One region of the Exiguobacterium sp. SH1S21 genome, then DNA from elsewhere that is predicted to be linked to it. Evidence: riboswitches for the same ligand, from Rfam matches in the RefSeq annotation. Region 1 holds a riboswitch; the other holds the start of a gene.
The links. A riboswitch is a leader RNA that binds a small molecule or an ion and turns the genes downstream of it on or off. The one in region 1 is predicted to bind S-adenosylmethionine.
Positions count from the first base shown of each region.

Region 2: linked by a shared signal. The riboswitch ahead of EVJ24_RS13705 (Na+/H+ antiporter NhaC family protein) and the one ahead of metK (methionine adenosyltransferase) in region 1 are both predicted to bind S-adenosylmethionine.

Region 1 covers NZ_SJUY01000008.1:158,330-163,804, forward strand. The annotation lists gene ytkD (RNA deprotection pyrophosphohydrolase) at 1-468, shown strand, start outside; gene EVJ24_RS11935 (alpha/beta hydrolase family protein) at 449-1,210, shown strand; gene pckA (phosphoenolpyruvate carboxykinase (ATP)) at 1,240-2,811, opposite strand; SAM riboswitch class I at 3,129-3,248, shown strand; gene metK (methionine adenosyltransferase) at 3,380-4,588, shown strand; gene EVJ24_RS11950 (YtxH domain-containing protein) at 4,629-5,126, opposite strand; gene EVJ24_RS11955 (GNAT family N-acetyltransferase) at 5,291-5,475, shown strand, end outside.
Region 2 covers NZ_SJUY01000012.1:11,392-16,866, forward strand. The annotation lists gene trhO (oxygen-dependent tRNA uridine(34) hydroxylase TrhO) at 1-16, opposite strand, end outside; gene EVJ24_RS13700 (TVP38/TMEM64 family protein) at 240-872, shown strand; gene EVJ24_RS13705 (Na+/H+ antiporter NhaC family protein) at 909-2,192, opposite strand; SAM riboswitch class I at 2,264-2,359, opposite strand; gene EVJ24_RS13710 (GGDEF domain-containing protein) at 2,458-4,137, opposite strand; T-box leader at 4,294-4,505, shown strand; gene argS (arginine--tRNA ligase) at 4,559-5,475, shown strand, end outside.

The sequences.
Region 1 (5,475 bases):
ACATTCACGGACTACTATCACAATAAAGTCGAGTTGAGCTTCGAGCACTATCCATTTTCGGATACGCCGCTTCACGTCTGGGTCGTCGCCCGCTATGCGGACAAATGGGTGCTCACGAAGCACAAGCAGCGCGGACTCGAATTTCCGGGAGGGAAAGTCGAACCCGGAGAACACGAGGACGACGCGGCGATTCGGGAAGTGTACGAGGAGACGGGAGGCGTCGTCAAGACGCTCCATTATTTAGGGCAGTACCGGGTGCTCGGGCGTGGAGACACCGTCATCAAAAATATTTATTTTGCGGAGATCGAGCGGTTCGAGGATCATCCGGCCGTCGATGAGACCGATGGGGCCGTCTTGTTGGACACGTTACCGACGAACCTGCTCCGTAACGGCCGCTACAGTTTCATGATGAAAGATAAAGTGTTGCCCGAGACGATGAAAGTACTCCATGACAAAAAGTTGGTTTAATCGAGTCGACGTCCTGCCTCCTTATGCGGGATACCCCGTTCATCGAGGTTGGTACGAGACGAGTGACGGGGAAGAAGTCGTCGCCTACACGATCACGCCCAAACGCCCAAACGGCCAGGTGCTGTTTTATTTACGAGGCGGCACCGGAAGGATCGGTGACGTGCGGTTGCCTCGGCTGATGCAATTCGCGGCGAAAGGGTTCCATGTCGTGGCGCCGGTTTATCGCGGGAACCACGGGGGGACCGGGAAAGAGGATTTCGGAGGCGCCGACTTAGAGGACGTCGTGTCTCTGTATGACCGCATTAGCCGGACGCACCAGACGATTCACGCCCTCGGCTTTTCCCGTGGCGGCATGATGGCGTTGTCGCTCGCATCAAAACGTCCCGTCACGTCGGTCACGTCGTGGGCGGGTGTGACGAATTTGGAGTGGACGTATGAAGAACAGCGTTCGATGCGGAAAATGTTGCGCCGGATGACCGGGGGAGACCCGGAGGCGGTCCATGAGGCGTATGTCGAACGGTCTCCGCTCTTCAAAGACTGGCAGGCGCCGACGCTACTCATTCATGGGACGGACGACGAGCAAGTCCGGCTTCGTCATGCGACCGCCCTCGCCGACAAGATCGGTTCGCAAGCAGAGCTTTGGATCTTGCCGTTCGCCCATCAGCTCCCGTTCTGGGAAAAATGGAAGACGACGGACCGAGCGATGGATTGGATGTTGGCGATTGCAAGAAAAAATGACTAGTGCCCGAGCGGGGTACTAGTCATTTTGAGTTAAAAGACGATTGGGCCGGCAGCGATGACTTTCTCACTCGCTTTCGTGAATCGTTTAAAGTTTTGTTGGAACTTCAAGGCGAGCGCTCGTGCTTCGACATCGTAATGAGCTGTATCTTTCCAAGTGTCACGTGGGTTGAGCACGTCTTGTGGGACGCCATCGATATGGACCGGGATGTCGACGTTGAAGATGTCATGCTTCACAGTGTCGACGTCACGCAATTGACCGTTGATCGCGGCGTTCACCATGGCCCGTGTGTAGCTGAGCTTCATACGTGACCCTTCACCGTAAGCCCCGCCGGTCCAACCCGTGTTGACGAGGTAGACGTCGACGTTATGCTGCTCGATCAACTTACCGAGCATGTCGGCGTACCGTTCCGGGGCGAGCGGCAAGAACGGTGAGCCGAAGCAAGTCGAGAACGTTGCTTGTGGCTCGGTCACGCCGCGCTCCGTCCCGGCTAGTTTTGACGTGTAGCCGGATAGGAAGTGATACATCGCTTGCTCTTTCGTCAACTTGCTGATCGGCGGGAGCACCCCGTAAGCATCGGCCGTCAAGAAGACGATCGTGTTCGGGTGGCCGGCCCGTGAAGGGAGCATCGCGTTATCGATAAATTGAATCGGGTAAGCTGCTCGCGTGTTCTCGGTGAGCGAGATGTTTTTGTAGTCGGCTGAGCGGTCTTCGTTCAAGACGACGTTTTCAATCAACGAGCCGAAACGGATGGCGTCATAAATTTGCGGCTCGTTCTCACGCGACAAGTTGATCGTCTTGGCGTAGCAACCTCCTTCGATGTTGAAGATGCCGTCTGGTGACCAACCGTGCTCATCGTCACCGATGAGATGACGTTCCGTATCGGCCGAGAGCGTTGTCTTGCCCGTGCCCGATAGTCCGAAAAAGAGCGCCGTCTCCCCGGCGTCCGAGACGTTGGCCGAGCAATGCATCGACAAGACGTGCTGTTCAGGTAATAGGAAGTTCATGACCGAGAAGATTGATTTTTTGATTTCGCCGCCGTATTCTGTTCCCCCGATCAGAATGGTACGCTTGGCGAAAGAAACGAGGATAAACGTTTCTGAGTTTGTCCCGTCAACTGTTGGGTCGGCCTTGTAGCTCGGCGCATAAATGACCGTGAATGGGTCAAACGCACCGGCTGTCGGCCACTCCCGCAAGAACAACTGCTTCGCGAACAAGCTGTGCCACGCGTACTCGGTGATGGCGCGTACCGGTAGCGTGTAGTGCTCATCTGCTCCAGCCGAAGCTTCGAGATAATACAGCTTCTGTTTCGTCTCGAGATGGGTGAGGACTTTGTCGAGAAGAGCGGTAAATTTTTCTTCTGCGATCGGCTGATTGACCGGCCCCCAATCCACTAACGAGTTGCTGACTTCATCTTGGACGACGAATTTGTCTTTCGGTGACCGCCCTGTGAATTTCCCTGTACTGACCGATAAAGCCCCGTCTTTCGTCAGTACGCCTTCACCGTTACGAATGGCTTCTTCCACCAATTCTGGAACCGTTAAGTTCCGTAATACATCGGCACCTTTAATTAATTCTTCGATTTTCAGGAGCGTAGTCGCCATCCTGAATCCCACCTTTCCCCTAAATAGATGTGGATGAAATCCGCATACTTCCGCGTTTGATTAGTATGACATTTTTATTATATGTGACACACTAATCAAAAACAAGCATTTCTTTACCCTTTAAAGTAAGCGCTTTCTTACAAGGACATTCTAACATATTCTGTATAAGCGGGGAGTGAAAAAACGGAAACCGTCAAAAAAATGTTTGATATTTCACAAACATAAATGATTTCCGTGATTACGAAGAAATTTACAAATTAAGCAGATACGCTTGACAGAACGGTATGGCATTTATATGATGGTGTTCGTAACGGATACTCTTATTCTGAGCGGTGGAGGGAACAAGGCCCTACGAAGCCCAGCAACCGTCCGATCCTGTAGTTTTTTTCGGAAAAGGTGCTATCCTGAAGCGAAGCGACAGCTTCGAACGATAAGAGGGTAAGGAAGAACGATTCAACCTTTCCCATTGAACGTGGCGAAAGGTTTTTTTCATTACCGTCCCAAAGCAACGCGTAAGGGGAACGAGTACCGTCCACACATCACCCTTATTAATAGGAGGTTTTTCGAAATGTCAAACTTGAACCGTCGACTTTTCACTTCGGAGTCCGTCACTGAAGGACATCCGGATAAAATTTGTGACCAAATCTCAGATGCGATTTTGGATGCCATTTTGGCTGAAGATCCAAACGCCCGCGTTGCGGCTGAGACGTCTGTCACGACAGGTCTCGTGCTCGTAGCTGGTGAAATCACGACATCGACTTACGTGGATATCCCGAAAGTTGTACGTGAAACTGTTCGTGAAATCGGCTACACGCGTGCCAAATATGGTTTTGACGCTGAGACTTGTGCTGTACTCACAGCAATCGACGAGCAGTCGGCAGACATCGCCCTCGGTGTCGACCAAGCGCTCGAAGCTCGTGAAGGTCAAATGACTGACGAAGAGATCGATGCGATCGGTGCCGGTGACCAAGGCCTCATGTTCGGTTATGCAACGAACGAGACACCTGAACTCATGCCGCTCCCGATCTCACTCGCTCACAAATTGTCACGTCGCTTGGCAGAAGTTCGCAAAAACGGAACGCTTGCTTACCTTCGTCCAGACGGTAAGACACAAGTAACTGTCGAATACGACCAAGACAACAACCCGGTCCGTATCGATACGATCGTCATCTCGACACAACATGCAGAAGACATCACGCTCGAGCAGATCCAAGCGGACCTTAAAGAACACGTGATCGAAGCAGTCATCCCGGCTGAACTCATCGACGCCGAGACAAAATACTTCATCAACCCGACTGGCCGTTTCGTCATCGGTGGACCACAAGGTGATGCAGGTCTTACAGGACGTAAAATCATCGTCGACACATACGGTGGATACGCTCGCCACGGCGGTGGTGCGTTCTCAGGTAAAGATCCTACCAAAGTTGACCGTTCGGCAGCATATGCGGCCCGCTACGTGGCGAAAAACCTCGTGGCAGCTGGACTTGCTGACAAAGCGGAAGTTCAACTTGCATACGCGATCGGTGTCGCACACCCGGTTTCAATCGCGGTGGACACGTTCGGCACTGGTAAATTGAGCGAGACTGAACTCGTTGAACTCATTCGTGAGAACTTCGACCTTCGTCCGGCCGGCATCATCAAGATGCTCGACCTTCGTCGCCCGATCTACAGACAGACAGCAGCTTACGGACACTTTGGTCGCACAGACGTTGAACTCCCATGGGAGCAAACGGACAAAGCGGCAGTGCTTGAAGAAGGCGCAAAACGTTTCGCATAAGCACAAAAAGACGACCTTTCGTGAGAAAGGTCGTTTTTTATTATGCTTGTGGTTTATTTTCGTTTGTTGCGTTCTCGTTGCCAAGTGCCGTATCTTTCGCCTCGACGACTTTCTCGCCAATATCTTGCAAATCTGATTTTGCTTCCTGGGCTGTCTCGACGACTTTGTTCACGTCTTGTTTGACCGTGTCGACTTCACCGACAACTTTTTCATAGACGTTTTGCACATCGGTCGATACTTCTTGAATCATACCTGAAGCCGATTTCACTTGCTCGATGACTTGAGACGCTTTACCGGCCGGATCTTCTTTGATCGTGTCGACGAGACCGCCGACAGACGACTTCGCATTCGTGAGTGACTGTTTCGTCGTCTCACGGTTCGACGAGCTAAGTAGGGCGATCAGACCGCCGACGAGCGCACCGAGAAGCATCCCGGTCACGACGTTGATTCTAGGACCACCCGAGTTGGTTTGGTCGAATTGGCGATTCGGGTTGTTAGCGTTAGCTGCGTGCGGATCGTTTTGTAATGTTGGTTCCATGTCTAAACACTCCTTTGTAAGTTGGCATTGGTACTCATATACCCTAGTTAAAATAGAAAATAACGTTCTGCTTTATTTCGACACGAAAAAGTAATAGAAGGGCAGGATATTTTTTACGTGATGGGGAATGATAGTACTAGATTGGCCAAAAGGGGGAAGCTGTTATGAAGATGCGGGAAGCCGTACCAGAAGATGCCGCCACGATTCGAGATATCGCACTTGCGACCATCAGTGTGACAGATGACGTTCGGTCTAAGGTGATGGAGCGCGCCTATCAACAAGAAGAGATCGTCCGGGCCATTGGTTCGAGTGAAGAAGCGAAAGAACAGTTGTTCATCGTCGGTGAGTC
Region 2 (5,475 bases), on a different contig from region 1:
TTGGTTTTGTTTCCATGTTATTGCTCCCCTGTGTTCAGTTTTTTGCAGGAAAACGAACGTTGGGTTGTGTCGTTCGACGAATGAACTTGCCTGCAACCACAAGTCCATTATTATATGATAGATATCACAGTGAAATTTCGCAAATACTTTTTATTTTTTTTTGAGGAGAGCAGGGGGATGAGTCCTCTTGAACGAATTCGGGTAAAAGGTAGTAACGAAAGCCGAAGGTGGAAACTGAAATGCTCACATCACTCCAACAATATATATTGAACATCATCGAATGGCTCCAAGGATTGCCGGGAGGTCCTTGGGCTGGACTCGGGGCCCCGTTCCTAGAAGCGATTTTCCCGTTCCTCCCGCTCGTCTTGATCATCTCGGCGAACGCGGCCACGTATGGCTTCTGGCTCGGTGTGCTCTTATCGTGGATCGGCAGCTTGGCAGGGACACTCCTCGTGTTCGCCGCCGTCCGATACGTGTTCCGCAAACCGATGACGCGTTGGCTCGAAAAACATAAACAGGGTGTCTATTGGCTCGATCGCATCAACCATATGAGTCCAATCTCGCTCGGATTCTTATATTCGTTGCCGTTCATCCCGGTCAGTTTGATCACGTACTTACTCGCCTTGATTCAAATGCCGCTCCGGACGTTCGTATTAGCGGCCGGATTCGGGAAACTGCTCGTCGTCGTCATCTTCTCAGTCATCGGTGATCAGTGGCAAGAGTTCATCCAAAGCCCGTTCCGCTTGTCGATGCTCGGCTTGCTCTTGCTCGTGTTGTGGGCGATCAGCCGGGGGCTCGAAGAACTTCTCAAACGGCGCGCCTTCAAAAAACGGAACGAAGAGCTCAAACGTAAACGTGAAGCGAGAACATAAAAATCCTCGAAGGCGACCGCCTTCGAGGATTTTTGCTTAGTTGGTTTTTTTGAAACGTGGGAAGTTGAAAACGATCGCCAAGCCTCCGCAAATGAACAGGAGGAACGGATAGAACATATACGGGACGAGGGCGGGGGACGCCGTGTTCGTCAACTCGGCGGCGATGAGGAGCTGCGCCCCGTAAGGCAGAAGTCCTTGTACCCCGCACGAGAAGATGTCGAGTACGCTCGCTGACTTTTTCCGTTCGATGTCATACGTATCGGCGATATTCGCGGCAAGCGGGCCTGCTACGAGAATCGAGATTGTATTATTCGCCGTCGCGACGTTCGTCGCACTGACGAGCCCGGCGATGCTCCATTCCGCACCAGCCCGGCGTTTAATCCGTGACGTGAGTGCGTCTCGTAAATATGTGAGTCCACCGTTATGCGAGATGAGTCCGACGAGTCCGCCCATGAATAACGTCAAGAGCGAGATCTCGGCCATGCCCATCATGCCGTCGGCCATCGCCGTGACGTAAGACGTGACGGCCAAGCTTCCGTCAATCAGCCCGATGATGCCAGCGAGCGCGATGCCCCCGAGCAAAACGAGGATGACGTTCAGTCCGGTCAAGGCGAGGACGATGACGGCGAGATACGGAATCAATTTGTACCATTCGAACGCGGCCACTTCAATCGTCGATTCTCCGCTTGAGAGAACGGCTAACAGGACGGTCGTGATGATTGCGGCCGGGAGCACGATCCAAAAGTTGGTCCGGAACTTGTCGCGCATGTTCGTCCGTTGTGTCCTTACGGCAGCGATTGTCGTATCCGAGATGAACGACAAGTTGTCTCCGAACATGGCCCCGCCGACAACGGCCGCGGCCGCGATTGCGATATTGACCCCGCTCTCTTGATGGATGCCGAGCGCGATCGGGGCGAGCGCGGCAATCGTACCGGTCGATGTGCCCATCGCCATCGAGATGAAAGCAGCGATGACGAACAGTCCGCTCAGTAAGAGTGACGGCGGCAGGAACGTCAAGGCCGCGTTGACCGTCGCGTCAATCGCACCGATTGCACCGGCGACGCTCGAGAACGCGCCGGCGAGCAGGAAGATGAATATCATGATCAAGATGCCTGGATTGCCGGCACCTTGGGCGATGCGCTCAACGGTCTGAGTGACGCTTCCTTTCGTCATCATCGCAGCGACAATTAAAGCGATCAACGCCGCGATCAGCACCGGGAACTTGTAAAAGTCGCCATAATAAATACCCGCCCCGATGAAGAAGACGAGGAAGACGAGCAAGGGCAAGAGCGCCCATTTGTTAGCTGTTGGTTGTTCCAATCGATTCACCTCATTTCAAAGAATAGAAAAAAAGAGCCTTCCGAAAAAGGCTCTCTCTGTAAGAGACACCCTTTTCATCTTTCGAGCAGAACGCTCGCTGGATTTGGCACAGGTTACCCGCTGCCGAGACATCTAAGGGCCAGTCCCTCCGTCTCTCTTGATAAAAAGTCGTCATGATGTAGTTGTTAGACACGTTTCCTAACGTACCTGTTTCAAATCGGGTTGTCAACAGAAATCCCCCTGCGCCAGTGGACGCGGGGGGAAGTCATGTCGTCAAAAAGTTGTAATGGGCGACGCGGTTACGACCGGCGTACTTGCCGCCGACGTAAAGAGCCCGGTCAGCGTTACGGATCGTATCGTCAAGCCGTTTGTCGCCGAACGCTTGAATCGTATCGACACCGATCGAGGCGGTCACGGGAATATCGACCCCATCGACACGGAACGGCTTATCTTCAATCTTCTGCCGAATCCGTTCGGCGATATCGACGGCTTGGTCGACGTCGCAATGATTGAGCAGCAAGATGAACTCCTCGCCCCCGTAACGGGCCGCAAAGTCATCGGTCCGGAGCACTTGCCGGATTCGCCGCCCGAACTCTTGGAGCACGTTGTCTCCGACTTGGTGACCGTGCGTGTCATTGATTTTTTTAAAGAAGTCGATGTCGAGCATCGCGACCGAGATCGGGTACATCGAGCCGTCCGAGATTTGTTGAATCCCATACTCGTAGAACGCGCGCGCGTTGGCGAGCAGCGTCAAGCTATCGGTGCGGCTTTCCGTGTATAGGCGGTCGCGTTCGTGGCATCGGCTGATCGTTCGGTTGAACGATTTCAACAGTTTTACCATCTCGTTTTGAATGATGGGCGGATAGCCATAGACGTGTTCACCGATCATGACGATACGTGTCCGAATCCCGTCAATCTCTTCTGACTGGACCGAGATGAAGCTGTGGTAATCGTCATGAAACGCATCTGACAACGCTGCGTCCCATTCGAAGCGCATCTCATAATCGACAGACTTGGCGTGTGGATGGCGCGCATCCATCAAGTCGAAGACGAGCGGACGGTCGATCGGCTGTCGCGTCAACAAATCGAAATAGAGCGTTCGGTCGAACAGGACGAACTCGACAAACCCTTTATCATATTGGTTGAGGCGTTCACATTGACTCAAGAACACTTCAATCGCCTGGGCCTCGCTTTGAGATAGGGAGACGGCCTCTTTCGCTTCATCGTACTGTTCGATCAATGACTTGAACGCGTCTTGGCGCCCTTTTTGAATCATCAACCGCTTAATAAAGAACGTGAGGGCGGCCGCAATGCTGCTGACGACGAGCAAGTTTGTCTCACGGAAAAACGACGCGGCAAAGATGAAGACGAAACTGACGATATATGTGTAAAAAGCGATGTTCAGAAAATCTCGGACCGGAATATCAACGCGGAACCACCAGCCGACTTGATATTTTTGGACAATCGTGTTCAAGATGATGGCGCTGATCAGACCAAGGAGCGGGACAAACGAATCCTGCGAATAGAAGCCAAGACCGGTCTCACCGCCGAGTGCCAAGTAAACACTTGCCGGGATGGCGATTTCTAAAAATGACGTGATCGCGTTCCAAGGATAAGTGAACCGGAAGCGGCGGAGCGCGACGCGCGGTTTTAAGTTGGCGAACTGAAAGACGAGGAGTCCAATTTGGTTGACGAGGAGCGCCGTCTCAAAATCAAAGAATAAAAAGATGATGAGGACGATGCTTTCTGAAAACGTGAAATAGACGCCTTTCCGTTCAATCGAGTCCATTTGGAAAATGATGACGAGCAGCGCGATCAAGATGAACGGAAGCGGCTCGATCGCCGGAACATCAAGGACACCGGTTGTAAACAAAGTGATGGTCAGTAAAACGATCAAACTCCAAATGCTCCAACCGAGGACGGACATCTTGCGAAAATGATTCATAGTTCCCTCCTGTGTGGGAAAAGTCTTCTCATATGTATGGTAGGAGATTCGGCACGGTTGCGCCCGAGTCCTGCCTATTCATCATAATGGCTGAATTCTAGCATTGAGTCTACATCAAATATCCTCTATAATGAAGTTGCTTTTCAACCACATAGACGAAAGTCGATGAAAAAGAGAGTAACGATCGTTTAGTCAACAAAGCGACCTAGGGATTGGTGAGAGCCTAGGCTGACAAACATCGCGAAACGCACTTTTGAGATGCTATCCGAAGCGAGTAGGCGTAGCCGGGGGCCCCCCGTTATCACCGTTAAAGTGGTCTGTGTAAAACAGGCAAGAAGAGTGGTACCGCGGGCCAACCCGTCTCTTTGCATCTGTGCAAAGGGCGTTTTTTTTATGACTAGATTTGAAGGAGGAAATTTACATGAGTTATGAACGCAAGTATGCGGAGGCTCTGTCACGTGTCATCGGTGACGAACTCACGCTCGACCAGATTGAGGCATTGATTGAAAAACCAAAACATGAGGCGCACGGGGATCTCGCGTTCCCATGCTTCCAACTCGCCAAGGCGTACCGGAAAGCGCCGGTCATGATTGCGACTGACATCGCCGGTGAATTGAACGACGAACTGTTCACAAAAGTTGAAGCGGCCGGTCCATACGTGAACGTCTTCTTGAGCCGTGGCGTCGTCTCGCAGGAAATCATTAACGTGGTTCTCGACGAGCAAGCGGATTACGCAACGCATGCAACACGCAACGAGACGATTGTCACGGACTTCTCATCACCGAACATCGCCAAACCGTTCTCGATGGGGCACTTGCGCTCGACGGTCATCGGTAACGCCATCAACCAGATCGCCCGCAAAAACGGCTATAACGTCGTCGGTGTCAACCACCTCGGCGACTGGGGTACACAATTCGGGAAACTCATGGTCGCTTATAAGAAGTGGGGCGATGAGGAAGCGGTCCGGGCAAATCCGATCGCTGAGCTCTTAAAGCTATACGTTCACTTCCATGAAGAAGCGAAAACCCAACCTGAGCTTGAAGACGAGGGCCGTGCTTGGTTCAAAAAGCTCGAGGACGGTAACGTTGAAGCGACCGAACTGTGGACATGGTTCCGTGACGAGTCGCTCAAAGAGTTCCAAAAAGTATACGATCTCCTCGGTGTCGAGTTCGACAGCTTCCACGGTGAAGCGTTCTACAACGACAAGATGGACCGGATCGTCGCCATGCTCGAAGAGAAGAACCTGCTCGTCGAGAGTGAAGGGGCGATGGTCGTCTCGCTTGAAGACGAGAACTTGCCACCTTGCCTGATCAAAAAGAAAGACGGCGCGACGCTTTA